DNA from 4 places in the Streptomyces sp. NPDC005648 genome. Region 3 is predicted to be linked to each of the others. Evidence: riboswitches for the same ligand, from Rfam matches in the RefSeq annotation. Region 3 holds a riboswitch; each other region holds the start of a gene.
The links. A riboswitch is a leader RNA that binds a small molecule or an ion and turns the genes downstream of it on or off. The one in region 3 is predicted to bind cobalamin.
Positions count from the first base shown of each region.

Region 1: linked by a shared signal. The riboswitch ahead of ABZT17_RS36785 (CbtB domain-containing protein) and the one ahead of ABZT17_RS33110 (HoxN/HupN/NixA family nickel/cobalt transporter) in region 3 are both predicted to bind cobalamin.
Region 2: linked by a shared signal. The riboswitch ahead of ABZT17_RS13490 (cobalamin biosynthesis protein) and the one ahead of ABZT17_RS33110 (HoxN/HupN/NixA family nickel/cobalt transporter) in region 3 are both predicted to bind cobalamin.
Region 4: linked by a shared signal. The riboswitch ahead of ABZT17_RS25860 (ribonucleoside-diphosphate reductase subunit alpha) and the one ahead of ABZT17_RS33110 (HoxN/HupN/NixA family nickel/cobalt transporter) in region 3 are both predicted to bind cobalamin.

Region 1 covers NZ_JBEXCS010000095.1:2,022-9,038, reverse strand. Annotated here, with positions in the region: gene ABZT17_RS36800 (DUF6479 family protein) at 186-548, opposite strand; gene ABZT17_RS36795 (ferredoxin) at 620-994, shown strand; gene ABZT17_RS36790 (histidine phosphatase family protein) at 1,035-1,631, opposite strand; cobalamin riboswitch at 1,736-1,875, shown strand; gene ABZT17_RS36785 (CbtB domain-containing protein) at 1,912-2,133, shown strand; gene ABZT17_RS36780 (CbtA family protein) at 2,160-2,915, shown strand; gene ABZT17_RS36775 (acyl-CoA dehydrogenase family protein) at 3,053-4,231, shown strand; partial or broken gene ABZT17_RS36770 (heme-binding protein) at 4,551-4,799, shown strand; gene ABZT17_RS36765 (FAD-dependent oxidoreductase) at 4,843-6,657, opposite strand; gene ABZT17_RS36760 (UBP-type zinc finger domain-containing protein) at 6,657-6,920, opposite strand; gene trxA (thioredoxin) at 6,926-7,017, opposite strand, start outside.
Region 2 covers NZ_JBEXCS010000018.1:56,292-63,308, reverse strand. Annotated here, with positions in the region: gene ABZT17_RS13505 (lysozyme) at 1-105, shown strand, start outside; gene ABZT17_RS13500 (inorganic phosphate transporter) at 204-1,457, shown strand; gene ABZT17_RS13495 (hypothetical protein) at 1,485-1,712, shown strand; cobalamin riboswitch at 1,839-1,979, shown strand; gene ABZT17_RS13490 (cobalamin biosynthesis protein) at 2,080-3,021, shown strand; gene ABZT17_RS13485 (cobyric acid synthase) at 3,018-4,529, shown strand; gene cobN (cobaltochelatase subunit CobN) at 4,526-7,017, shown strand, end outside.
Region 3 covers NZ_JBEXCS010000075.1:41,041-48,057, reverse strand. Annotated here, with positions in the region: gene ABZT17_RS33115 (magnesium and cobalt transport protein CorA) at 391-1,488, opposite strand; gene ABZT17_RS33110 (HoxN/HupN/NixA family nickel/cobalt transporter) at 1,594-2,682, opposite strand; cobalamin riboswitch at 2,710-2,908, opposite strand; gene ABZT17_RS33105 (metalloregulator ArsR/SmtB family transcription factor) at 2,992-3,351, shown strand; gene ABZT17_RS33100 (TOPRIM nucleotidyl transferase/hydrolase domain-containing protein) at 3,800-4,456, opposite strand; gene ABZT17_RS33095 (hypothetical protein) at 4,576-4,701, opposite strand; gene ABZT17_RS33090 (DUF6299 family protein) at 4,789-5,217, opposite strand; gene ABZT17_RS33085 (DUF5999 family protein) at 5,446-5,640, shown strand; gene ABZT17_RS33080 (Rid family hydrolase) at 5,665-6,063, opposite strand; gene ABZT17_RS33075 (acyl-CoA dehydrogenase) at 6,060-7,017, opposite strand, start outside.
Region 4 covers NZ_JBEXCS010000048.1:44,817-51,833, reverse strand. Annotated here, with positions in the region: gene ABZT17_RS25890 (sugar ABC transporter permease) at 1-174, opposite strand, end outside; gene ABZT17_RS25885 (extracellular solute-binding protein) at 281-1,561, opposite strand; gene ABZT17_RS25880 (GntR family transcriptional regulator) at 1,868-2,632, shown strand; gene ABZT17_RS25875 (DUF3311 domain-containing protein) at 2,899-3,153, shown strand; gene mctP (monocarboxylate uptake permease MctP) at 3,150-4,769, shown strand; gene ABZT17_RS25865 (GNAT family N-acetyltransferase) at 4,856-5,359, shown strand; cobalamin riboswitch at 5,415-5,563, shown strand; gene ABZT17_RS25860 (ribonucleoside-diphosphate reductase subunit alpha) at 5,684-7,017, shown strand, end outside.

The DNA of each region.
Region 1 (7,017 bases), on a different contig from region 3:
CGGCAGGTCGTGGGTGGCGCCGAGCCGTTCGCCGGACGCAAGCCGTTCGTCGAACGCAAGCCGCTCGCCGGGCGCAACCCGGCGACGAGCCGGGCGCAACCCGGCGACGAGCCGGGCGCAACCCGGCGACGATACGGGTCGTCGAGAGGCAGAGCCTGGAGGACCACAGGCCCACCGCCGCCTCGTCAGCGGCCGCCCGATCCGCCGCTGCCGAACGAGCCACTGCTTCCGTCGCTCCAGCGCGGACGTTCCCTGGACGGGGCCGAACGGGTCGGTGAATTGCCGTGGCCGGGGAGTTCGTGCGGGGTGAGCCGGCGGTCGCCGCGCGGCACCTCGTCGGGTTCGCGGCTCTCCAGGACTTCGCGGACCGGACCCTCGTCCGGCATCCGGGGCTGTTCCTCGGGGCGCGGCGGTGCGGGCTCGCGGCGGCGGATGCGGGCGCCCAGCACGAAGGCGCCGATCAGCACGGCCACGATCACCACACCGGCCGCGACGAGTCCCAGCGCGGCGGCGCTGCCGGCGGCGAAAACCATCGATGCGCTGTTCATGGCGTGCGAGTACCCGGGGCCTCGGTCCGAACACCGTGTTTGACGCGAGAGGCACCGGCTACCCGGACCGCGTGACTACGACGACATCCCAGCAGGAGCTCTTCCGGTTCCTGGAGGACCGGTTCACGTGCGCACAGGCGTGTACCGAGTGTGCGCGGGCGTGTGCCCTGCGCGCGAGCCTCGTGGACCCCGAGGGTACGGAAGAGCAGGAACTCGTACGGCGCAAGGGCATCATGTGCGCGGAGGTGTGCGACGCGACCTGCCGTGTGCTGTCCGAGCAGAACCGCCTGGACGAGGACGGCATCCGTATCCAGGTGGAGTGGTGCCGCACCGTGTGCCTGGAGTCCGCGCACGCCTTCGACCGCCTGGCGGGTGCCCAGGACGGCGCGAAGGCGTGCCGTGAGTGCGCGCAGGCGTGCACGGACTTCCTGGCGACACTGAACTGACGCGGGCGCGCGCCGTGCGGCGCTCCTCCCACGACGTCGCTCAGTCCCCGCCCCCGACCGGCCGGCCGAGCCGTACGTTCCAGCGGTCTGCTCTGCCGGTGAGTTCGACGGCGGTCAGCGGGGGTACGTCCGTGCGCCAGAAGGCGGAGTCGGGGGCGCCCAGGGCCCGTACCACCGCGGCTCGCACCACCTCGGGCTCGACCACGGCCAGGGTGCGGCCCGTGTGCGGCGTCACCGACCCGAGCCACTGAGCCACCCGGTCACAGACCGCCCGTACCGACTCCCCGCCGTGCGGTGCCGCGTCCGGGTCGGAGAGCCAGCGGGCCAGCGCGTCCGGCTCCCGCCCGCCCACCTCCGCCAGGCTCGCCCCGCGCCAGCGGCCCGCGTCCAGCCCGGCCAACTCCGGTACGGGCTCGGCGTCGAGGCCGAGGGCGTCGGCCGTCTCGCGGCAGCGCACCGTCGGGGAGGACCAGGCCCGGCCGGGTGCCGGGAGCGCTCCGGCCGCGGCCCGCGCCTGTCGCAGTCCCGAGGCGTCCAGGGAGCAGCCGTCGTCGAAGCGCGCCTCCCGCAGGGCGGCCGTGATCGCGGGTGAGATCAAGATCACGCGGCTCGTGCGATGTTCGTACGCGGCCCCCATATCGCTCCAAATTCCTCGATCCTACGGAGAGAACGGCTCACCGTGGACGCCTCGCGCGCCCCCGTGCGCTCTTGGCCCCACCCCGGCTTCGCGGTACCGTCGCGGACGATATCGACGATCGATGTCGACGACGGCACAGCGGAAGCCGGTGAGAAGCCGGCACGGTCGCGCCACTGTATGCCGGGCCGCCCACACCCTGGGGCGGGCCCGGTGAGTCAGACCCGCCCCGTCGTCCTGTGCACCACCGAGACGGGACGCGAGTTCCCCAGGAGGGCCTGCCATGGCGCAGTCTGTCGCTCAGCCGACCACCACCCCCACCGCCGTACCGGAGAAGCTGCCGATCGGCGCGATCGTCCCCTGGGCGGTCTTCTTCGGCATCCTGATGCTGGTCCTGCTCTACTTCGTCGGCGCGGAACAGGGCGCCACCTCCGTGATGAGCGGATCCGACGTCCACGAGTGGGTGCACGACGCCCGCCATCTGCTCGGCTTCCCCTGCCACTGACGGCGCCCGGGAAGACGTACGAGCCCATGAACTCCACAACCGTCCGCAACCTCCTGGTGCGCGGCATGCTCGCGGGACTCGCCGCGGGCCTGCTCGCCCTGGTCGTCGCCCGCTTCCTCGGTGAACCGCGCGTCGACGCGGCCATCGCCTACGAGGACACCCACACGCACGAGCACGGCATGGAGGTCGTCAGCCGCACGATGCAGTCCACCGCGGGCCTGGCCACCGGTGTCCTCGTCTACGGCGTCGCGTTCGGCGGCATCGCCGCCCTCGCGTACTGCTTCGCCCTGGGCCGTGTCGGCCGCTTCGGACCGCGTGCGAGCGCGCTGCTCCTGGCGGCCGCGGGCCTGATCGCCGTCTATGTCGTGCCGTTCCTGAAGTACCCGGCCAACCCGCCGGCCGTCGGCGACCCCGACACCATCGGCAGGCGCACCACGCTGTACTTCCTCATGGTGGCGCTGAGCGTGCTGCTCGCGATCGCCGCCGTGATCCTCGGCAAGCGCCTGGCACCCCGGCTGGGCAACTGGAACGCCACGCTCGCCGCCGGGGCGTTCCTCGTCCTCGCCGTCGGGCTCGCCTACGCGTTCCTGCCGTCCTTCGACGAGGTGCCGAAGACCTTCCCGGCCACCCTGCTCTGGCAGTTCCGGCTGGCGGCCCTCGCCGTCCAGCTGACCCTGTGGACCTCCTTCGGGCTGCTCTTCGGGCTGCTCGCGGAGCGGGTGCTCGCCCCCGAACGGGCGCGAACCACCGGCGTCACACAGGCAACTCCGGTCGCACACTGAGCACATGACCGGAACAGGGCCCCCGGAATCCGCCGTGGCGATCCGGGGGCCCTTTCCCGTCCCTCGCCATTCCCAATTTCTGGAACACGTTCTACCGTGTGCGCCGTCAGGACCGGCCTGGGATGCCTGGAGGCGCCGTGCACCTCGAATACACGCCCGAGCAGCAGCGGTTGCGCACCGAACTGCGCGCCTACTTCGCCGAGCTGGTGCCCGACAACGCCTACGCCCGGCACGGCGACCCCGCCGCGCAGAAGCGCTTCTACCGCGAGACCATCCGGCGCCTGGGCACGGACGGCTGGCTCGGCGTGGGCTGGCCGAAGGAGTACGGCGGCCGCGGGCTCACGGCGATGGAGCAGTTCATCTTCTTCGACGAGGCCGCCCAGGCCGGTGTTCCGCTGCCGCTGATGGCGCTCAACACCGTCGGCCCGACGATCATGCAGTTCGGCACGGACGAGCAGAAGGCGTACTTCCTGCCCAAGGTCCTCTCCGGCGAGATCGACTTCGCCATCGGCTACAGCGAGCCGGATGCCGGCACCGACCTGGCGTCCCTGAAGACGCGCGCGGTGCGGGACGGCGACGAGTACGTGGTCAACGGGCAGAAGATCTGGACGACCAACGGCGACACCGCGGACTGGGTGTGGCTGGCCACCCGCACCGACCCGGACGCCCCGCCGCACAAGGGCATCACCATGCTGCTGGTCCCCACCAGCGACCCGGGCTACTCCTGCACCGTCATCACCACCCTCGCCTCGCACGACACCACGGCCAGCTACTACGAGGACGTCCGCGTCCCCGTCTCCCGCCGCGTCGGCGCCGAGAACCAGGGCTGGCGGCTGATCACCAACCAGCTCAACCACGAGCGCGTCACCCTCGCCGCCCACGGCACCATGGCCATCCGCGCCCTGCACGACGTCCAGCGCTGGGCCATGGAAACCAAACTCGCCGACGGCCGCCGGGTGATCGACCTGCCCTGGGTGCGCCGCCTCCTCGCCCGGACCCATGTGAGGCTCGACGCGATGAAGCTCCTCAACTGGCAGATGGTGAACGCGGTCCAGAACGGCACCCTGACCCCGCAGGACGCCTCCGCCGTCAAGGTCTACGGCTCCGAGGCCCGCCGCGACGCCTACGCCTGGCTGATGGAGATCGTCGGCGCCGCGGGGGAGCTGAAGGAGGGCTCGGCCGGCACGGTGCTCCACGGCGAACTGGAGCGCGGCTACCGCTCGGCCGTCATCTTCACCTTCGGCGGCGGCAACAACGAGATCCAGCGGGAGATCATCTCGTGGATCGGTCTGGGGATGCCTCGGGTACGGCGTTAGCCTGCCTGTGACGAGGATCTTCGTCCTCCGGTGCCGGAAGCGCTGATGTGCGGCCTTGTGCGTCGAGCGGATGGGCATACGCGACGCGCGTGATCGCGGATGACCGGTGTGGACCCGCGTGTGCCGGCGCGCACTCCGGGCAGGCGAGCGGTTTGCTCATACTCCCGAGCCTCCCCGCACCGTTCAACGCCGGATGGGCTGAGGAGGAAGAGCGGCTACGGCCGAATCCAGGAAGGCCCGTCAACGCGGCGGGGGCTGCCACGGCGGCCAGCTCGACCCGGCCAGTGCGGCGTTCCCGGGGCCGCCACCCCCACGAACGTTGTGGCCGGCCACCGCATGCAACGGCCCACCCAACGAAAGGCGTCACTATGTCCGCCACCACCCTGGACATCGCAAGGCCAAGACCTCGATCCTCTGCTCGATGCACAGCGGGGCCGTGGGTGAGATCTCGCAGCCCGGCGGTCCCGTCTACGGCATCGAGCACAGCAACGGCGGTCTGATCTCCTTCGGCGGCGGGCTGCCGATCGTGGACGCGGACGGCCACGTGGCCGGGGCTGTCGGCGTCTCCGGTGGCACCGGGGGCCGCCGTGGCGCCGGACGGGCGCCCTTCGTCATGCGAGCCATGCGGACTCCTTGTGACGTATGCGGGGGAAGACGTCCGAGTGGCCCGCGACAGCGGACGTGCCCGTGGTGCCGGGTGCGGCCGAGTGCCCCAGGTGCCGGTGCACGAAGTGGATGGCCATCGCGCCCTCGCCGACCGCGGAGGCCACCCGCTTCACCGAGCCGCTGCGGACGTCCCCCACCGCGAAGACCCCGGGCAGGCCGGCCTCCAGGGTCATGCACGAGCGCCCGCGACCGTGCCACACCTCGGGGTGGGCGCAGGCTTCCTGGGCCTCCGGCCCGGTGAGGACGAAGCCGCGGGAGTCGAGGGCGACGGTGCCGGCGAGCCACTCGGTGTGAGGTTCGGCGCCGGTGAAGACGAACAGGCTCCGTGCCGCGAGGCGGCGGTGCACGCCCGTGCGGTTGTCGACCACGTCGAGCTCCTCCAGCACCTGCTGGCCGATGACCTCGGTGACCTCGGTGTGCAGCATGACCTCCACCCGCGGATGGCGCTCGACCTGGTCGATCAGGTAGCGGGACATGTTGGCCTCAAGGCCGGCTCCTCGGACCAGCAGGTGCACCTTCGGCGCGTACCCGGCGAGGAACAGCACCGCCTGGCCCGCCGAGTTGCCTCCGCCGACGACGGCCACCGGGTCGGTGCGGCACTGCTGGGCCTCGTAGACGGTCGCGGAGTAGTGCACGCTCGTGCCCTCCAGGCGTTCGATGCCGGGCACCTGGAGCCGGCGGTAGCGGGCGCCCATGGCCAGGACGACGGCGCGGGCGGCGATCTCACTGCCGTCGGCGAACGCCACCACGTAGTGGTCCTCGTCCTTGGCATGGAGACCGGTCGCCTCCAGCGGAAGGCTGATCCCGGCGCCGAACTTGTCGGCCTGGAGCACGGCGCGTTCGGTGAGTTCGGCGCCGGAGATGCCGGAGGGGAAGCCGAGCAGATTCTCGATGCGGGACGACGTGCCGGCCTGGCCGCCGGTGGCCATCGCCTCCGCCACCGTGGTGCCCAGGCCCTCGGAGGCGGCGTACACCGCGGCAGCGAGGCCGGCGGGCCCGGAGCCTACGATGAGGACGTCCCCGTGACGGTTTCCGGCGGGTAGTGACGGCAGGCCGATGAGCCGGGCCAGTTCCGCGTTGCTGGGGTTGCGCAGCAGGGTGGTGTCCCGCCAGATGACGAGTGGTGTCTCCGCCGGGCCGACGCCGAAGCGGCGCAGCAGCTCCTCGGCCTCCTCGTCGGTCTCCAGGTCGATCCAGCGGTGCGGCAGCCGGTTGCGGACGGCGAACTCGCGCAGCCGTCTGGTGTCGGGGGAGTAGCGCGAGCCGATGATGCGGAAGCCGGCGCCCTGTCCGACGAGCAGCGCGCGACGGCCCAGACAGGCGCGCAGCACGGTGTCCCCGATGGTGGAGTCCTGGGACACCAGGTGGCGCAACCGGTCCAGGGAGACGACGAGGACCTCGCCCGGCTCCCTGGCGACAGCGGTGTAGAAGGCCACTTGTCCGTACAGCAGGCCGAGTTCGCCGATGAAGCGACCGGGACCGTGCACCCGCAGCATGCGCTCCTCGGGAGTGCCGTAGCCCTCGACGACGGCGACGGTACCGCTGAGGACGACGAAGAACGTCTGGCAGCGCTCCCCCTCCCGGATCAGCACGTCGTTCGCAGCCATGGTCCGGCGTTGCCCGTGCTCCGCCAGACGTGCTGTCTGGTCCTCCGTAAGGCGCGGATACGCGCCGTAGATGTCCGGGGTCTCCCAGGAGGCCGCGTCGTCCGCTTCCTCCGGCACCGGTTCTCCGTTCGGCGGCGGCTGGTCGCCGGACATCAGACGAACGCCTCGTGGACGTAGCACCAGCGCCATTCCTCGCCGGGCTGGAACGACTGCACGATCGGATGGTCGACCGCAGCCGCGTGCCTGCGCGCGTGCTTGTTCGGCGAGGAGTCGCAGCAGCCGACGTGCCCGCAGGTCAGGCAGAGCCTCAGGTGGACCCACGGGGAGCCGAGCATCAGACACTCCTGACACCCTTCTGGGGTCAGCGGCCGGACCGGCCGGACGAGCGCGAGGTGGGGGTCTGCGTGCAGGGTCATCCGGATCACCCTTTCCGGGCGGTGATCGACTGTTCCACCCACCGGCGAAGAGCCGGGGCGGGCGCCGCCCCCGCCTGCCGGGCGACCGTCGCGCCCC
Region 2 (7,017 bases), on a different contig from region 3:
TTCTGGACTTTCTGGCAGTACGGCAACAGCGGCAGCCTGCCGGGTGATCAGAATCTCTTCAACGGCTCGCAGGCCCGGCTGCGGAAGTTCGCGCGAGGCTACTGACGAGTCTGGACACCCTGAAGCCCCTCTCAGTTCATCTTCCGTTTACCCAGGTTGCCTACGGTCAACCGACCGATGACTTCGAACGATTGCCTGGGTAAATGGAAAACTTCTCGCTGATCCTCGCGATAGTGGTAATAACCGCTCTCGCGTTCGATTTCACGAACGGTTTCCACGACACCGCCAACGCGATGGCCACGACCATCTCGACCGGCGCACTCAAGCCCAAGGTCGCGGTGGCCATGTCCGCCGCGCTGAACCTGCTGGGCGCCTTTCTCTCCGTGGAGGTCGCCAACACGATCTCCAAGGGTCTCGTCGACGAGACCGGCATCCGTCCCGAGGTCATCTTCGCCGCGTTGGTGGGCGCGATCCTCTGGAACCTGCTGACCTGGCTGGTGGGCCTGCCCTCCAGCTCCTCGCACGCCCTGATGGGCGGTCTGATCGGCGCCACCATCGCCTCGGCCGGCACGGGTGCCGTCCACGGCGACGTCCTCGTCACCAAGGTGCTCATCCCGGCGCTGGCCGCCCCGGTCGTGGCGGGCCTCGCCGCGATGCTGGCGACCCGCCTGTCCTACGTCCTCGGCAGGAAGGCCCACGGCAAGGCGGCCGACAAGGGCTTCCGCGTCGGCCAGATCGCCTCGGCCGGCCTGGTCTCGCTGGCCCACGGCACGAACGACGCGCAGAAGACCATGGGCATCATCACCCTCGCCCTGGTCGCCGGCGGCGCCGTCGCCCCCGACTCGGACCCGCCCACCTGGGTCATCCTCTCCGCCGGTCTCGCCATCGCGCTCGGCACCTGGCTCGGCGGCTGGCGCATCATCCGCACGATGGGCAAGGGCCTGACCGAACTCCAGCCGCAGCAGGGCTTCGCCGCCCAGACCAGCGCGGCCACGGTCATCCTCGCCTCCTCGCACCTCGGCTTCTCCCTCTCCACCACCCACTCGGTCTCCGGTTCGGTGATGGGCGCGGGCCTGGGCCGCAAGGGCGGGGTGGTCCGCTGGTCGACGGCGACCCGGATGCTGGTCGCCTGGGTCCTCACCCTCCCCGCCGCCGCCCTGGTCGGTGCGGGCGCCGAGTCGGTCACCGACCTCGGCGACTGGGGCACGGGTGTGGTCGCGGTCTTCCTGATCGCCTCCAGCGCCGCGATCTGGAAGGTCTCCCGCCGCGAGGTCGTAGACGCGTCCAACGTCAACGACACCGAGGAGCCGCCCGGGGTCGTCACCACGGCGATCGCCGCCGTGACCCCGCCCCCCGCGGGCACGGTCACCGAGGACCTGACGGCCACGATCCCCGCCCCCGCTCCCGTCGCCCCCACCACCGGCACGGAGTCGGCCGCCCCGCCGGCCACCGTCTGAGCCCCGGTACGAAGGAAGAGAAGCAGCATGAAGATCGACTGGGCAGCTCTGGGCTCCGTCTTCGGCGTCAGCCTCGTGGTCACCGTGGGCCTCGTCGCCCTGTTCACCCTGGGCATCATGGGCCTGTCCCGCCGCGAACGGGCGGTGGCCGAGGGCGACTCGGCGCCCCTCGCGGTGGCGGGCGCCTACGTGGCGTTCGCGGGATGCGCGGCGGCGGTGGCGTACGGAATCTCCCTGATCATGAACAAGGCCTGAACCTCATCCGCACCTGGTGCCGGGACGGTGATCCGTCCCGGCACCACGCGTTTACGTGACCACGGCGACCACCTGTGTGTGGGCCTCAGCACACTCTCCCGTCGCAGGTCAACGGCAAGTTGACGGGTCTTCCAACACCGTGGTGGACTGCCGGAGCCATTTACGGCGGCAAGGGAGGAAGCCGGTGCGAGTCCGGCGCGGTCCCGCCACTGTCACCGGGGTAGCCATCCCCGGGAGCCAGGAACTCCCACCGCCGGTCTCGTCGAACCAGGGCGCGGACACCCTGAGTGAGGACATGTCGCCATGCCAGCCTGCCACTTGAGGCACAGCACCGGACCGTTGACCGACCCCACGGCAGGCTGAGCCGATGCGTGCCGATCGCGTCTTCGCGTACGGCGCCGCCGCCGGCCTCCTCGGTGACCGTCTCCTCGGCGATCCGCGCCGCGGACATCCGGTCGCCGTGTTCGGGCGGGCCGCGGGCGCCGTGGAGCGAGCGCTGTGGCGGGACCACCGCGGATGGGGCGCGCTGCACACCGCCGTGTGCGTGGGCGCCGCCGCGGGCCTCGGCGCCGTCGCGGCTTCGGTCGTACGACCCTCCCGTACCGCCTCCGTCGCGCTGACCGCCGCCGCCACCTGGGCCGTTGTCGGCGGCACCTCGCTCGCGCGCGAGGCCCGCGCCATCGGGCGTGCCCTGGAGGCGGGGGACGTCGAGGGGGCACGGGCGCGGCTGCCGCACCTGTGCGGACGCGATCCGCAGGCACTGGACGCGGACGGGATCGCACGGGCCGTCGTGGAGTCCGTCGCCGAGAACACCTCCGACGCGGTCGTGGGAGCGCTGGTGTGGGGCGCCGTGGGTGGTGTGCCGGGGCTGCTCGGCTTCCGGGCGGTGAACACGCTGGACGCGATGGTCGGGCACAAGTCGGCCCGGTACCGGCGCTACGGATGGGCCTCGGCGCGGCTGGACGACGTCGCCGGGTGGCCGGGGGCCCGGTTGACCGCCGTCCTCGCCACGGTCGCGGGCGGTGACCCCCGAGGGGCGGTACGGGCCTGGCGCGTGGACGCCGGCAAACACCCGAGCCCCAACGCCGGGCCCGTGGAGGCGTCGTTCGCGGGCGCGTTGGGCGTACGGCTGGGCGGAACCCTGTCGTACGGGGGGCGGGTCGAGCACCGGCCCGTGCTGAACACCGAGGGACGCGCCGTCGCCGTACCCGACATCGAACGAGCCGTACGGCTCTCCGGGCGCGTCGGTCTGCTGGCGCTCGGCGTCAGCGCCGCCGCGCGGCTCGCAGTGAAGGGACGCAGGTCATGAGCGGTGGTGGTCTTCTCGTCGCCGGTACCACCTCCGACGCCGGCAAGAGTGTCGTCACCGCCGGGATCTGCCGGTGGCTGGTGCGGCAGGGCGTCAAGGTGGCGCCCTTCAAGGCGCAGAACATGTCCCTCAACTCGTTCGTGACGCGCGAGGGCGCCGAGATCGGGCGGGCGCAGGCCATGCAGGCCCAGGCGTGCCGGATCGAGCCGACCGCGCTGATGAATCCCGTGCTGCTCAAGCCCGGCAGCGAGCAGAGCAGCCAGGTCGTGCTGATGGGCAGGCCGGTCGGCGAGCTCAGCGCGCGGGGGTATCACGGCGGGCGGCAGCGGAAGTTGCTCGGGACCGTGCTCGACTGTCTCGCCGAGTTGCGGGGCACGTATGACGCAGTGATCTGTGAAGGGGCGGGTTCCCCCGCCGAGATCAACCTGCGGCGGACCGACATCGTGAACATGGGGATCGCCCGAAACGCGCGGCTTCCCGTGCTCGTCGTCGGTGACATCGACCGCGGCGGGGTCTTCGCCTCCTTCTTCGGGACCGTCGCCCTGCTCTCGTCCGAGGACCAGGAGCTGGTCGCCGGGTTCCTCGTCAACAAGTTCCGGGGGGACGTCGGCCTTCTGGAGCCCGGGCTCGACATGCTGCACGGGCTCACCGGGCGGCGGACGTACGGCGTTCTGCCGTTCCAACACGGGCTGGGCATCGACGAGGAGGACGGGCTGCGGGTCTCGCTTCGGGGCACCGTCCGCGAGTCGAACACCGCCCCGCCCGTCGGCGAGGACGTGCTGCGGGTCGCCGTGTGCGCGATCCCGCTGATGTCCAACTTCACGGACGTGGACGCCCTCGCCGCCGAACCGGGCGTCGTCGTGCGGTTCGTGGACCGGCCGGAGGAACTGGCCGACGCGGACCTGGTGGTGATTCCCGGGACCCGGGGGACCGTCCGGGCGCTGGAGTGGCTGCGGGAGCGGGGGCTCGCGCAGGCGCTGGTGCGCCGGGCGGCCGAGGGGCGGCCCGTGCTGGGCATCTGCGGTGGCTTCCAGGTCCTCGGTGAGCGCATCGAGGACGACGTCGAGTCGCGCGCGGGGCAGGTCGAGGCCCTCGGCGTGCTCCCCGTCCGGGTGCGGTTCGCCCGGGAGAAGACCCTCACCCGGCCGGTGGGCGAGGCCCTCGGCGAGCGGGTCGAGGGGTACGAGATCCATCACGGCGTCGCCTCGGTATCCGACGGGGAGGCCTTCCTCGACGGGTGCCGCGTCGGTCAGACCTGGGGCACCCACTGGCACGGTTCGCTGGAGTCGGACGGCTTCCGGCGGGCGTTTCTGCGCGAGGTGGCGGCCGCCGCGGGCCGCCGGTTCGTGCCGGCCGAGGACACGTCGTTCGCCGCGCTGCGCGAGGAGCAGCTCGACCGGCTCGGCGATCTGATCGAACAGCACGCGGACACGGACGCGCTGTGGCGGCTCATCGAGTCGGGCGCGCCGCAAGGACTGCCTTTCATTCCACCGGGAGCGCCCGCATGAGCACAGTGTTGTTGTTGTCGACCGCCGACACGGATCTGCTGGCCGCCCGGGCCGCGTCCGGCGCCGACTACCGGATCGGCAACCCGATGCGGGTGGACGTGGAGCGGGAGCTGCCCGGTCTCCTCGACGGCGCGGACATCGCCGTCGTACGGCTGCTCGGCGGCAAGCGCGCCTGGGAGGGCGGGCTGGCCGCGCTGAAGGCGTCGGGTGTGCCGACCGTGCTGCTGGGCGGCGAGGCCGTGCCGGACGCGGAGTTGATGGCGGAGTCGTCCGTGCCGGCGGGTGTGGTGGCGGAGGCGCTCAGGTATCTCGTCGAGGGCGGGTCCGCGAACCTCGTGGAGCTCGCGCGGTTCCTGTCCGACACCGTGCTGCTGACCGGTGAGGGGTTCGTCGAACCGCAGAAGATGCCCGAGTACGGGGTGCGCGGTGAGCGGGAGTTCGTCGAGGGACGGCCGACCGTCGGGGTGCTCTTCTACCGGGCCCATGAACTGAGCGGCAACACCGCCTTCGTGGACACCCTGTGCGACGCGATCGAGGCACGGGGCGCCAACGCCCTGCCCGTGTACTGCGGTTCTCTGCGCGGTGCGGACGCCGGGCTGTACGAGATCCTCGGCCGGGCCGACGCCCTGGTCGCCACCGTCCTCGCCGCCGGCGGCACCCACGCCTCGCAGGCCTCGGCCGGCGGTGACGAGGAGGCGTGGGACATCGGGGCGCTGGCCGACCTCGACATCCCTGTGCTGCAAGGCCTCTGCCTCACCTCCTCGTACGCCGCCTGGGACGGGTCGGACGCCGCGCTGTCCCCCATGGACGCGGCGATGCAGGTCGCGATCCCGGAGTTCGACGGGCGGCTGATCACCGTGCCGTTCAGCTTCAAGGAGCAGGGACCGGACGATGTGCCGGTGTACGTCGCCGACCCGGAGCGGGCCGCGCGGGTCGCCGGCATCGCCGTACGGCACGCGCGGCTCGGGTACAAGGCGAACGCCGAGAAGAGGCTGGCGCTGGTCTTCACCGCGTACCCGACCAAGCACTCCCGGGTCGGCAACGCGGTGGGCCTGGACACACCGGCTTCGGCGGTGCGGGTGCTGGACGCGCTGCGGGACGCCGGGTACGTCGTCGAAGGGCATCCCGACAACGGTGACGAGCTGATCCACCGGCTCATCAACGCCGGTGGGCACGACGTGGAGTGGCTCACCGAGGAGCAGCTGGCCGCCGCGCCCGCGCGGGTGCCGCTGGCTGACTACCGGGCCTGGTTCGACACACTCGACCCCGGGCTGCGGGAGGGGATGCTGGAGGCATGGGGTGAGCCGCCGGGCTCGCTCTACGTCGACGGGGACGACATCGTGCTGGCCTCCCTCCAGTTCGGGAACGTCGTCGTGATGATCCAGCCGCCGCGCGGCTTCGGGGAGAACCCGATCGCGATCTACCACGACCCCGACATGCCGCCGTCCCACCACTACATGGCCGCGTACCGCTGGCTGGAGGCTGCGACATCGGAGGGGGGCTTCGGCGCCGACGCGATCGTCCACATGGGCAAGCACGGCACGATGGAATGGCTGCCGGGCAAGGGACTCGGGCTGAGTGGGGGTTGCGCTCCGGACGCCGTTCTCGGTGAACTGCCGCTGATCTACCCGTTCATCGTCAACGACCCCGGCGAGGGCACCCAGGCCAAGCGGCGTGGGCACGCCACGGTCGTCGACCACCTCGTGCCGCCCATGGCCCGCGCGGACACCTACGGCGACCTGGCGAAGCTGGAGCAGCTGCTCGACGAGTACGCGCTCGTCTCCGACCTGGACCCGACCAAGGCGCCTGCCGTGCGCGCGCAGATCTGGACGCTGGTCAAGGCGGCGGAGCTGCACCACGACCTGCATGTCGACGAGCAGCCGGACGACGGTGACTTCGACGAGTTCGTCATGCACATCGACGGCTATCTGTGCGAGATCAAGGACGTGCAGATCCGGGACGGCCTGCACATTCTGGGTGGCGGTCCGGTCGGTGAGCCGCGCGTCAACCTGGTGCTCGCGGTGCTGCGCGCCTCGCAGGTGTGGGGCGGGCAGGCGAACGCGCTGCCGGGGCTCAGGGCCGCGCTGGCCGCTCATTTCGGGCTGGTGGAGAAGGAGTTGCTCGCCGAGCCGGGTGCCCCGGTGAAGCTGCCGGTGGAGCTGACGGATCTGGTCGAGGGGCCGTCGCGGTCGGCCGCCGACGCGATCGATCTGCTGGAGCAGCTGTGCCGGCGGTTCGCGGAGGGCATGGAGGAGCGCGGCTGGGCCGCCGGTGAGAGCGGTGCTCTCGTCCGTGAGGTGATGGGCGCCGAACTCCCGGACGCGGTCGCGGTGCTGGAGTTCGCCTGCACCGAGGTCGTCCCGCGGCTCGCCCGTACCACCGACGAGATCGACCACATCCTCAAGGCGCTGAACGGCGGTTACGTCCCGGCGGGCCCGTCCGGCTCGCCGACGCGCGGGCTGGTCAACGTCCTGCCGACCGGCCGGAA
Region 3 (7,017 bases):
GCCGCTCGCTGTGGGCATCTGGGGGCTGGCGGGCGCTGCCGACTCACCGCCACCAGCGGCCGCAGAGTCGTCGTCGATCATCAGGACACCACCATCCCGCAAGGCACCGGCCGAGAGCCAGTCACTCGGCATCCAGGCTCCACCACCCGCGCTGGAAACGAGACCGTTCGACTGCCCGTACTGCCGTGCAGAGCCGAAAGACACCCGCCAGCAGTGGGAGTCCCCCTGGGACTTTTCTGGGACTTCCGGCCCCATCAAGCGGCACGAGCGTGAAACAGCCGAAAGGTCATTCGCGCAGGTCAGCGACCACAGGTCGCTCATCGTGGCAGGTCACCACGTTCGCTGGTCTCTTCCGGGACATCTGACGACACCCCCGACCGACAGAGGTCGTCACAGCCAGCCGTTGCGTTTGAAGCCGCGGTGGAGGAGGAAGCAGGCGACGGCGATGACGCCCAGGACCAGGGGATAGCCGAAGGTCCAGCGCAGTTCGGGCATGTGGTCGAAGTTCATGCCGTACAGACCGCACACCATGGTGGGTACGGCGACGATCGCGGCCCAGGCGGTGATCCTGCGGGCGTCGTCGTTCTGCGCGACGGCGACCTGGGCGAGGTGGGCCTGGAGGATGGAGTCGAGCAGGGAGGCGAAGGACGTGATCTGCTCGGTGACGCGGGCCAGATGGTCGGCGACGTCGCGGAAGTAGGGCCGTATGTCGGCGGCGACGGCGCGCAGCGGCTTCGTGGAGAGCGTCTCCAGAGGGCGGGCCAGTGGGACCACGGCCCGCTTCAGCTCCAGGAGTTCACGCTTGAGCTGGTAGATACGGCCGGCGTCCGCGGTCCGGTCGCCCTGCGGGGAGAAGACCTCGGTCTCCACCTCGTCGATGTCGTCCTGGACGGCGTCGGTGACGGTCAGGTAGTCGTCGACGACATGGTCCGCGATGGCGTGCAGCACCGCCGACGGACCCTTGGCCAGCTGCTCGGGACGGGCTTCCAGATCCTCGCGCAGCGGGCCCAGGGAGCCGTGCCGGCCGTGGCGGACGGTGATGACGAAGTCGGGGCCGGCGAAGACCATGATCTCGCCGGTGTTGACGACCTCGCTGGTCGCGGTGAGCCGCTCGTGCTCGACATAGGTGACCGTCTTGAAGACGGCGAACAGGACATCGCCGTAGCTCTCCAGCTTGGGCCGCTGATGGGCCAGTACGGCGTCCTCGACGGCGAGGGGATGCAGGCCGAAGATCTCGGCGACCTCGGTGAACTCCGTCTCGGACGGTTCGTGCAGGCCGAGCCAGACGAAGTCGTGGCCGTGCCTGCGCACCCGGCGGACGGCTTCCTCGACGGTGTCCGTCACGGGCTGCCGTACGCCCGCCCGGTAGACGACGCAGTTGACGACCGAGGAGCCGAGCGGTGAGCGGGCGGGGTGGCTGAGGTCCACGCGGCCACGGCCGCTCCGCCCCAGGCGGGCCACTTTGCGCAGGTTGCCGACCATCGACATGCGGAAACCCCCTTCGCCGGGTGCGGACAGTGTGCCAGCAGACGGTGAACGCCGGTCCCGGACCGCGGCGACGGGTACGCCCCGCCGTGGGCCGGGCGGGGCGCGTCAGCCGCCGTCGGCCAGACGGGTGGCCCAGCGCTGTTCGACCTTGGCCAGGCGCCAGTACGCCAGCGCCGCCACCCACACGACCACGAAGAGGCCGACGATGATGTAGCCGACGTTGTCCAGGTCGAGGCCGGCGATCCAGCCGGTGACGGCGTCGGTCAGGGCGAGTTTGTCGTGCAGGACGCCGACGAGTTCGATCGTGCCGATGAAGAAGGCCACGGCGATGGACAGACCGGTGATAGTGAGGTTGTAGAAGACCTTGCGGACCGGGTTGGAGAAGGCCCACTGGTAGGCGAAGTTCATGAAGGTGCCGTCCAGCGTGTCGAACAGGCTCATCCCGGCGGCGAAGAGGAGCGGCAGGCAGAGGATCGCGTACCAGGGCAGGCCGGCCGCCGCGCCGGAACCCGCCATCACCATCAGGGTGACCTCGGTCGCCGTGTCGAAGCCGAGGCCGAACAGGAAACCGAGCGGGAACATCTGGCCGGGGCGGGTGATGGACTTGGTCAGCCGGCCGAGAATGCGGTTCATGAAGCCCCGGGAATCCAGGTGCTGTTCGAGTTCCTTCTCGTCGTACGTCCCCGCCCGCATCGCCCGGAACACCTTCAGGATGCCCAGGAGCGCCACCAGGTTGAGGGCGGCGATGACGTAGAGGAACGAACCGGAGATCGTCGTGCCCAGCACCCCGAGGACCTGGTGGGTGCTGGAGCCCTCGTTCATGATCCGGCCGGCCAGCTGGGTGCCGCCCGCGATGAGGGCGGCGAGGACCACGACCACGCTGGAGTGGCCGAGCGCGAACCAGAACCCCACCGACACCGGCCGTTTGCCGTCCGCCATCAGCTTGCGGGTGGTGTTGTCGATCGCGGCGATGTGGTCCGCGTCGAAGGCGTGCCGCATCCCCAGCGTGTACGCGGTGATACCCAGACCGATGCCGAACGCCTTGGAGCCGACCTCGTAGTGACCCGGGACGACCAGCAGGAACAGGATCCCGAAGGCGACGACATGCAGGGCGACGATCACCGCCATCAGTCCGACGGTCTTGACGGTGTCCTCGCGTCGCCAGCGGAAGGAGGCAGGGACAGGCTCGGTCATGCGGTCACGCTCCAGCACCTCGTGGATCAACTCGTGAAGTGCCGCGGCCGGTCTCCTGGCTGACGGGTCGTACGCTTCCGTCCCGGCCTTCCCATCCGCCTGGCGGCGAACAGTGGCCGTACCCGAATGGGACGGAGACTCCCCGATCACAGTGGCGAGGGCCGCGTCGGTTTCCCACCGACTTCCCGAGCACCACGGCCTGCCCACCGTAGAGGTGCCCTGCGGTCCCTGCATAGCTGCGCAGCCACGCAGGTATGCAAGATCACATCAGGGGCCGTCGCACGGTCCGCCTGCTGAGAGGATGGCCCCATGCACCGCGTCCCCGCCGAGCGCGCCGACCGTCGCACCATCGACGGACACCGGGTCTGCGACGCCATCGCCGCCATCGGCGAACCCGCCCATGTCCGCGCCTGGGCCGAACGGTTCGCCCTCCTCTCGGACCCGGGCCGCCTCGCCCTGCTGCTCGCCCTGCACCGGACGGGCCCCCTCGCCGTCTCCGACCTCGCGATCGCGACCGGCATGAACGACCCGGCCGTCTCCCAGGCCCTGCGCCTGCTGCGAGCCGCCGGGATCGTGGCCGGCGAGAGGGAGGGACGGGTGGTGCGGTACCAGGTGATCGACCCGATAACCGGCAACCTCCTGAACCACTGCCTGGCAGACGGAGAGTGAGCCGCGCGGCCGGGGGGTGGGAGCGGCAGCGGCGGAGGGGTGGCCGCGGCGGGCGGCGGGATGGCCACGGCGGGCGGACGGGTGCGGGGAGGGAGGGGGCGCGGGAAGGGAGCGGGCGCCGGAAAGGGCCGGCCCGGCATGTGGTGGGGGGCGGCGGGCGGGGCGGCGAGCCGTGGGCGCGACGGGCGGTGACTGCGACAAGCGGGCAGCAGCGGCAAGCGGCGGGCGCGACGGGCGGTGACTGCGACGAGCGGGCAGCAGCGGCAAGCGGCGGGCGCGACGGGCGGTGACTGCGACAAGCGGGCAGCAGCGGCAAGCGGCGGGCGCGACGGGCGGGTAGGCGGCAGGTGAAGGCCGATGAGCGGGTGGGCACGGCAAGCGAGCGGTGGGCGGGCCCGGCGAGCGGGGGGGTGGCGTAGGAGCCTTTGGTTGGTGGGGTTGGGCGTCCTCAGACGTGGGTGAGCAGGGCCTCCAGTGGGCGGGGGACGTGGCGGAGGTCCAGGTGGGCGACCAGGGCCTGGGCGTAGAGCGCCTTGCGGCCGCTGTGGGTGCCCATGAAGCGCCGTAGTTGGTGCTCCACGGGGCGTTCCCGCTGGGCGGGCTGGCTCTGGAAGGTACGGAAGGGGCGCGTCTCGCCCTGGGCCTCGATCACCTGACGCACCCCCTCGGGGCCGAGGGCGCGGATCAGCTCGTCCTCCAGGTCGGCGACGCACACATGGAACCCGAGCGCCTCCAGGTCCGCGGGGGTGAGACCGGAGCCGAGCCCGACCCGCTCCAGATGACGCCGGAAGTGCCGCTCCTCGCCGATGTCGCACAGACCCGCCAGCGGGAGGCCGAGTCCCGGAGGGCCGCAGACATCCAGAAAACGCCCGATGTTCGTCGCGCCACCGAGCGGCACCACAGCGGTTCCCTCCGCGCCGAGGTCGCGGCCCCGGCGCGCGGCCAGCGCCTCGAGCGCGACCTGGTCGCTGGTTCCCTCGACGAGGACGATCGTCCGCAGCCTGTCGCCGACCAGTGCCCGCGCCTCCGCGGCGGCCGTGTCAGCGCCCGCCCCACCGGCCGCCCACACGGTCAACGCCCGGCGGAACCGCCCCAATTCGTCCACGAGACCTCGCTTCCCCCACGCCATCCTGGCACTGCCGAGATGCGGTACGCACGCGGGTTTTCCGAGGCCGACACCGACATCCCCCGGCGGGAGCGACCGGCGGGAGCGACCGACACGGTTCACCCGCCGTCCGCTCGCAGTGCCCGGTCGATCTCACCCAGTGCGCCGGTCAGCCGGGGGTGGTCGGCGGCCGGCACCGGCTTGACGAAGAACTCCTCTGCGACCGGACGGCGGTGCGAGGCCACCGGGGGCGGTCGGAACGTCCCCGGTGGCCTCGACGCCGCCATCGGCCCGGCCCGGCTCGGTCCGGCTCGGTCCGGCTCGGTCCCGGCTCAGTCCCGGGTCAGGGTGATGTCCTGGCGGTCGAGCGCGTGGAAGCGGGGCAGGGGCAGGCCGCCCTGGGGGTGCAGCTCCATGATCGTGGCCTCGACGCTCGCGGTGCCGGTCTCCAGGCTCTTCACCGACGGCTTGCCCGAGTTCTGCCAGGGGTGCTCCTGGCCGTCGCAGAGCGCGCTGGTGCCGCCGATGCCCTGGCGGACGTTCGGGTCGGCCTGGCTGACGGAGGAGCTGATGAAGGCCGGGCCGGTGTTGCCCACGCAGCGGTAGGTGCCGGACAGGGTCAGGGTGCCGTCCGCAGCGATGTGCCCGGTGGGGTCGACGGTCACGGTCTCGTACGGGTCCGCGGTGGCCGGCGCGGCCGGGGCGGCGAGCAGGAACAGCGCGGCACCGGCCGCGAGACCCAGGGCTGGGCGGATGAACATCGGAAACCTCCTGAAGGTGGGGCTTCCACTAGGTACCGGGCGGGCGGCCCCGGGGCCGTGATCGTCACTCCTTCGGTGGCGAGTCCGCACCGACGGTCGTGGAACCGTCCGGGTGTTGTCCGCAAGTTGTCACGTTTCCCGCCGGGCCGTTCCGATGAGTTCGCGCCGGGAGGATGGTCTGTTCATCGGGACCGGACGGACGGTCCCGACCCGATGTGGAGGTGCGCAATGTTCTCCTGCCAGGCCTCGTGCCCTTCATCCGCCGGCCACACCCCGCACATCGTCGCGGCCCACCCCGAGCAGGGCTGGAGCCTGCGGTGCGACGGTGCGATCGTCTTCGACGACACCGGTGAGCTGACCGCCGACGGCCGAGTGGTCGCCCCGCTCCGGGTGCCGGCCGAACAGCTGGCGATCGCCGCCTGAGCGGTACCGCGGACCAGGACGGCGCTACGGCAGCACCGCGAAGCCGTCGAGTTCCACCAGCGCCTGTTCGTCCCAGAGGCGTACGACCTCCAGGACCGCCATCGCCGGATAGTCACGGCCTGCCAGTCGCCGCCAGACCCGGCCCAGTTCGGGGGCGTGCGTCCGGTACGCGGCGACGTCGGTGGTGTAGACGGTGACCCGGGCCAGGTCCGAGGGAGTGCCGCCCGCCCCGGCCAGCGCCGTGAGCAGATTGGTCAGGGCCTTCTCGAACTGGGCGGGGAGCGTGTCGCCGGTGACCTTGCCCTCGGGGTCGAGGGCGGTCTGGCCGGCCAGGAAGACGACGCGGGTGCCGGTGGCGACGACCGCGTGGGAGAAACCGGTCGGCGGGGAGAGGGCGGGGGGATTGACGCGCTCGGTGCTCACCGGACCTCCTGACCCGACGACATCCCCTGCTCCCGCTGGGACTTGTACAACTCCTTGGCGATGATGCCCCGTTGGATTTCGCTCGCGCCCTCGTAGATACGCGGGGCGCGGACCTCGCGGTAGAGGTGCTCCAGAAGGTGCCCGCGGCGCAGGGCGCGGGCTCCGTGCAACTGGACGGCGCTGTCGACGACATACTGCGCGGTCTCGGTGGCGAGCAGCTTCGCCATCGCCGCGCGCCCCGGTACACCGGGGGCGCCTTCGTCGTACGCCGTCGCCGCCGCGTACACCATGAGACGGGCCGCCTCGGTGCGCAGGGCCATCTCGGCGACCTGGTGACCGACGGCCTGCAGATCGCTCAACTTGCCGCCGAAGGCGTCCCGTCGGGCGGTGTGGGCGAGGGTGGCGTCCAGCGCGGCCTGTGCCATGCCGACGGCGAAGGCCCCGACGCTGGGCCGGAAGAGGTTGAGGGTGCCCATGGCGACCCGGAAGCCCTGGTCGACCTCGCCGAGCACGTCGTCCGCCGTCACCGGCACGGCGTCGAAGCCGAGGGCGCCGATGGGGTGCGGCGAGAGCATGTCGAGGGGCGTGCCGGTGAGACCGGGCCGGTCGGCGGGGACCAGGAAGGCGGTGACCCCGCGGGCGCCGGCGCCCGGGGTGGTGCGCGCGAAGACGGTGTAGAAGTCGGCCTCGGGGGCGTTGGAGATCCAGCACTTCTCACCGGTCAGACGCCAGCGAGCGAGACCGTCTGGGGCGGCGGCGAGAGAGCCGCCCGCGCCGCCGGCCTCCCCCGGACCACCGCTCTCCCCCGCCCTGCCCCTTGCCCCCGCGCCACCGCTCTCCCCCGCCCCACCGCTTGCCCCCGCGCCACCGCTGTCCCCCGCGCCGACACCCTCCCCCGCCCCACCGCTTGCCCCCGCGCCACCGCTGTCCCCCGCGCCGACACCCTCCCTCGCG
Region 4 (7,017 bases), on a different contig from region 3:
CGGATAGCCCATGACCAGGCCGAGGATCAGCAGACAGGGCGCGAGCAGCAGCCATGGAGTGCCCGCGCTCCCCGAAGTCCCGCTTCTGCGCGGCTTGTTCGGGGCGGCCGGTGGTGGTGGCGCCTGCCGCGGCGGCGGCACCTTGGCGGGGGTGGTGGTGTCTGCGGCACTCATCGCGCGCTCCTCAGCGGTCCCTCAGGCCATACGGTCTTACCGTCGTACGAGGAGCAGGGCCCCCTGCCCCCGATCAGCCCGGGGGTCAACGGGCCCTGCCCTGTGGTCACTTGGTGTTGATGACCTTGTCGATCGCGGCGTCCGCTTCCTTCGCGGCGGCCTCGACCGTCTCCTTGCCGGTGCCGATGTTCTGCAGCATGGTCTGCAGGACCTGGGCCTTCTCGACCTGGCCCCAGCCGGGCGCCATCGGGACGAACCAGTTGGACTCGGCCGCGGTGGCCGGGACCGCCGTCGCGGGGTCGTTCTTCAGGGTCGCGAGGTCGGTCTTGTTGTTGGGCAGGTTGCCCTTGGCCATCAGGCCCTTCTGGCCGGCGGGGCCGGTGAAGGCGTTGATCCACTCGGCGGCGACGCCCTGCGCCTTGGACTTGACCGGGATGGCGAGGTCCGAACCGCCCAGGAAGACGGGCATGTTCTTGCCGGACGGACCCGGCATCACGAAGTTCTCGAGGTTGTCCTTGAGCTTGCCGGTCTTGTCGTTCTTCGGGTCGGCCGCGGTGGCGCCCTCCCACGCGGCACCGAAGATCATGCCGGACTTGCCCTGGCCGTAGACGATGTAACGGTCGGACTCGTCCTTGGTCTTGTCGCCGTGCATGTACTTGTCGATGACGGTCTTGAACTCGGTGAGGCCCTTGATGGACTCGGGCGAGGAGAGGCTGCCCTTCCACTGGCCGCCCGACTCGGTGGCGATGGCGCCGCCGGCGTCGTAGACGTAGGACATGGCGGCGTACCAGTCGCGGGTGGGCTGGTACCAGGCGGAGAACTTGTCGCCCTCCTTCTTCTGCACCTTGTCCAGGTCGGAGAGGAGCTCGCTGTACGTCTTCGGCGGGGTCTTGGCACCGACCGAGGCGAACAGGTCCTTGCGCCAGTTGGCGACGCGGCCGCCGGCGTAGTACGGGACGCCGTAGGTCTTGCCCTGGTAGGTGACGGACGCCTTGAGGCCGTCGAGCCAGGCGGAGGAGTTGGTGAACTTCGAGGGGTCCACGGGGGCGAAGGCGCCCTTGACCATGTAGCCGAGCATCTCGGTGTTGCCCATCTCCACCACGTCCGGCACCTTGTCGGTGGCGAGGACCGCGTCGAGCTTGGTGTTCTTGTCCGGCCAGCCGTAGTACTCGTGCTTGATCTTGATGCCGGGGTGGGCCTTCTGGACGGCCGCGTCGGCCGCCTTCACCAGGTTCGGCCAGTTGTTCTGGGCGTCGACGGTCAGCCAGACCGTCAGCTCCTTGGCGTCGGTGCCCCCGCCCGACGAACCCTTGTCGTTGCCCCCGCACGCCGCGATGGAGACCATCATGCCCGCGATACCGATCGCGGCTATGAGCTTGCGCTTCACGCCACCCTCCTCAGGGATGCCCACACCTCCCCGCTCATGCGCCGGGACCTGAACCAATGGTGTAGACCAGTAGGGGGAGCTTGGACCAGACCACGAAGCCTGTCAAGAGTCCTCGAAACGGCCCTGACCAGCCGTTATGCGACCTACATATGCAGGAACCTTTAAGTAAGAAACCAGCGAAATCAGCGCCGCCGGAGTAATCTCGTCCGCTAGACCACTTGGCCTCGTGGACTAGACCAAAAGAAGCGGCGACGGTATACAGAAGGATCACGAAGTGACCCGCATCCGGAGCCGGGAAGGCAGAGCATGAGCAGCGACGTCAGCAGTGCGGACAACGAGGGCGGCGCAGGCGTCCGTACCGCGCGCGTGCCCAAGTACTACCGGCTGAAGAAACACCTGCTCGACATGACGGAGACACAGTCGCCCGGCACACCGGTACCGCCCGAGCGCACCCTCGCCGCCGAGTTCGACACCTCCCGCACGACCGTGCGCCAGGCGCTCCAGGAGCTGGTCGTCGAGGGCCGGCTCGAACGCATCCAGGGCAAGGGCACCTTCGTCGCCAAGCCGAAGGTCTCCCAGGCGCTCCAACTCACCTCGTACACCGAGGACATGCGCGCCCAGGGCCTGGAGCCGACCTCGCAGCTCCTCGACATCGGCTACATCACGGCCGACGACCGCCTCGCCGAGTTGCTCGACATCACCGCCGGCGGCCGGGTGCTGCGCATCGAGCGCCTGCGCATGGCCAACGCCGAGCCGATGGCCATCGAGACGACCCACCTCAGCGCCAAGCGCTTCCCGGCCCTGCGCCGCTCCCTGGTCAAGTACACGTCCCTCTACACGGCGTTGGCCGAGGTCTACGACGTCCACCTGGCCGAGGCCGAGGAGACCATCGAGACCTCCCTGGCCACCCCCCGCGAGGCCGGCCTCCTCGGCACCGACGTGGGCCTGCCGATGCTGATGCTCTCCCGCCACTCCTTCGACAAGACGGGCGAGCCGGTGGAGTGGGTGCGGTCGGTGTACCGGGGGGACCGCTACAAGTTCGTGGCCCGGCTCAAGCGACCGCAGGACTAGCGACGCTTCGGGGGGGGCCGTGGCGGGCCGTGCCGTGGCGGCGCGTTGCGGTGGCCGCGTGTCCGTCCCCCCAACCGCCGCCGTCCGGGCCCTCGTTGCGCCGATCGGTGCGGCGGGCCACCGGTCGTTGACACCGATGTCGGACCTTCACGGAATCGACATACCGATATACGGACGAGGTCTTCCGTCCCCATGACGCCGTGACCTACATTGCCTGCGCGTTACACACGTGAACACAGGCGATCGCGAGGGGACGGAGCCGCCGTATGTCCGAAGTGCCTGAAGTGAGACCGCCGATGGTGACCCCGGTCCGAGTGATCATCGCCGTATGCCTGATCGCGCCCTTCGTGGCCATGCTCTGGGTCGGCTCCTACGCCAGAACCGACCCGACGCTCATCGGCGTCCCGTTCTTCTACTGGTACCAGATGCTCTGGGTGCTGATCTCCACGGCGCTGACCATGACCGCCTACAAGCTGTGGCAGCGTGACCAGCGCGCCCGCAAGGGGGGTGCGGGCAAGTGAAGGACGGTGTGAACGGCGTCGCGCTCGGCGTCTTCATCTTCTTCTTCCTGGCCGTCACGGTCATGGGCTTCGTGGCCGCGCGCTGGCGCAAGGCCGAGAACGAGCACTCGCTCGACGAATGGGGCCTGGGCGGACGGTCGTTCGGCACCTGGATCACCTGGTTCCTGCTGGGCGGCGACCTGTACACGGCGTACACCTTCGTCGCGGTCCCCGCGGTGATCTACGCGGCGGGCGCGGCCGGCTTCTTCGCGGTGCCCTACACGATCCTCGTCTACCCGCTGATCTTCACCTTCCTGCCCCGCCTCTGGTCGGTCTCGCACCGCCACGGGTATGTCACCACCTCGGACTTCGTACGCGGCCGGTTCGGTTCGAAGGGGCTGTCCCTCGCCGTGGCGCTGACCGGCATCCTCGCGACGATGCCGTACATCGCGCTCCAGCTGGTGGGCATCCAGGCCGTGCTGGACGTCATGGGCATCGGCGGCAGCGCGGGCTCCAACTGGTTCGTGAAGGACCTGCCGCTGCTGATCGCCTTCGGCGTGCTGGCGGCCTACACCTACTCCTCCGGCCTGCGCGCCCCGGCCCTGATCGCGTTCGTCAAGGACACGCTGATCTACATCGTCATCGCGGTGGCGATCATCTACATCCCGATCAAGCTGGGCGGCTTCGACGACATCTTCGCCTCGGCGAACGAGAAGTTCACCAAGGCGGGCGCGGGCGCCCTGGTCTCCCCGCCGGCGGCCCAGTGGACGTACGCCACCCTGGCGTTGGGCTCCGCGCTGGCGCTCTTCATGTACCCGCACTCGATCACCGCGACGCTCTCCTCGAAGAGCCGCGAGGTGATCCGCCGCAACACCACGATCCTGCCGCTGTACTCGCTGATGCTGGGGCTGCTCGCGCTCCTCGGCTTCATGGCGATCAAGAGCGGGGTGTCCGTCACCAACCCCCAGCTGGCGATCCCCCAGCTCTTCGAGAACATGTTCCCGAGCTGGTTCGCGGGCGTGGCCTTCGCGGCGATCGGCATCGGGGCGCTGGTCCCGGCGGCGATCATGTCGATCGCGGCCGCGAACCTCTTCACCCGCAACATCTACAAGGACTTCATCAAGCCGGACGCGACGCCGGAGCAGGAGACCAAGGTCTCCAAGCTGGTCTCGCTGCTGGTGAAGGTCGGTGCGCTGGTCTTCGTCCTCACCATGGACAAGACGGTCGCCATCAACTTCCAGCTCCTGGGCGGCATCTGGATCCTGCAGACCTTCCCGGCCCTGGTCGGCGGCCTGTTCACCCGCTGGTTCCACCGCTGGGCGCTGCTCGCCGGCTGGGCGGTCGGCATGGTCTACGGCACGGTGGCCGCGTACAACGTCGCGTCCCCGACCAACCCCGGCCAGAAGCACTTCGGCGGCTCCAACGCCGAGATCCCCGGCCTCGGCGAGATGGGCTACATCGGCCTGACCGCGTTCACGCTGAACGTGGCGGTGACCGTGGTCCTGACCTTCGCCCTGAAGGCGCTGAAGGCTCCCGAGGGCGTCGACGAGACCAAGCCGTCCGACTACACGGCGGACGCGGGCGACCCGGGGGTGGAGGTGGAGCTGCCACCGGCGACGGCGGGCGCCTCCCACTAGGGCGTGTCGCGAAAGCCCCGCCTGCCGACGGGCCGCCGGAGTCGTCCGGCGGCCCGTTGTCGTATCCGTCCGGCACACTCGGGTTCATGGACATCGTGATCCGGCCGGTGGAACCCACCGAATACGACGAGATCGGCGAGATCACCGCTCAGGCCTACCTCCAGGACGGCCTCCTGGCCTTCGGTGACAGCGACTGGTACCTGGACGAGCTGCGGAACGTGGCCAAGCGCGCCGCCGCCGCGGAAGTGCTCGTGGCCACCCTGGACGGCCGGCTGCTCGGCACCGTCACCCATGTCCCCGCCGGCGGCCCGATGGCCGACCTCGCCGGCCCCGGCGAGGCGGAGATCCGCATGCTCGCCGTGGCCGGGGCGGCTCGGGGCCGCGGCGCCGGAGAGGCCCTCGTGCGTGCCTGCGTCGACCGGGCGAAGGCCGCCCCCGGCTGCACCGGAGTCGTCCTGTCCACCCAGCCGGTCATGCGCGCCGCCCACCGCATCTACGGACGCCTCGGCTTCGTCCGCGCCCCCGAGCGCGACTGGCGGCCGATCCCCGGTGACGACTTCACCCTCATCACCTATCAGTTGACGTTCTGACACGCTCCGAAGTCACCGCGACACAACATCTGGGGCCACTCCCGTCAGCCGGCACAACATGTATGCTCATGCTCGCTGTCGCCGCAGGGGAATCCGGTGCGAATCCGGAACTGTCCCGCAACGGTGTACTTGTGCATGTCCGTTCCCCCGAACCGTCCTGCACAGGCGTGAGTCCGAGGACCTGCCGACAGTGCGCCCGGCCATCCGGCCCGGGCGCCTGACGTCCGGGCCTCGTGGAATGGGCCGGTGGACGCGACGCGCCGTGCGCTCGTGAGCTGCCCCCTGCCCTCCCAAGGCCCCGTGCCGAGCGAGGGAGAGCCCCACGTGACCATCGCGCCAGCCGAACCGGCTTCAGCGACCACGACCGCGACCACGACCGCCCCTGTGGACGAGGACGGTCCCGAAGCCGCCCTGCTGCGGACCCTGACCGAGCTGACCGCCGACCTCCCCGACACCGACCCGGGCCGGGTCGCCGCGGCGGCGCTGCGCGGCCGGTCCGCGCACGCGGACGAGGCGGAGTTGCGCGAGCTGGCCACGGAGGCCGCCGCCGGGCTCATCTCCGAGGACCCCGCCTACAGCAGGCTGGCCGCCCGGCTCCTGACGATCGGCATCGCCGCCGAGGCCGCCTCCCAGGGCGTCACGTCCTTCACCGAGTCCGTCGCCGTCGGCCACCGCGAGGGGCTCGTCGCCGACCGCACGGCGGAGTTCGTGCGCGTCCACGCCGACCGCCTGGACGCGCTGATCGACCGCCGGGCCGACGACCGCTTCGGCTACTTCGGCCTGCGCACCCTGCACAGCCGCTACCTGCTGCGCCACCCGATCACCCGCAAGGTGATCGAGACGCCCCAGCACTTCATGCTCCGGGTGGCGAGCGGTCTCGCCGAGGACACCGGGTCCGGCGCGGAGGCGGGCTCCCGCGCCGTCGACGAGGTGGCCGACCTCTACGGCCTGATGAGCCGCCTCGACTACCTCCCCTCCTCCCCCACCCTCTTCAACTCCGGCACCCGGCACCCCCAGATGTCGTCCTGCTACCTCCTCGACTCACCCCGGGACGAGCTGGACTCCATCTACGACCGCTACCACCAGGTCGCCCGTCTCTCGAAGCACGCCGGCGGCATCGGCATCGCCTACTCCCGCATCCGCGCCCGGGGTTCACTGATCCGCGGCACCAACGGGCACTCCAACGGCATCGTCCCGTTCCTCAAGACCCTCGACGCCTCGGTCGCCGCGGTGAACCAGGGCGGCCGGCGCAAGGGTGCCGCCGCGGTCTACCTGGAGACCTGGCACTCCGACATCGAGGAGTTCCTGGAACTGCGCGACAACACCGGTGAGGACGCCCGCCGTACGCACAACCTGAACCTTGCGCACTGGATCCCGGACGAGTTCATGCGCCGGGTCGACGCCGACGAGCAGTGGAGCCTCTTCTCCCCCGCCGACGTACCGGAGCTGACGGACCTGTGGGGCGAGGAGTTCGACACGGCGTACCGCCGGGCGGAGGCCGCGGGTCTGGCCCGTAGGACCATCGCCGCCCGTGACCTCTACGGCCGTATGATGCGCACCCTCGCACAGACCGGCAACGGCTGGATGACCTTCAAGGACGCCGCCAACCGCACCGCGAACCAGACCGCCGAACCCGGCCATGTCATCCACTCCTCCAA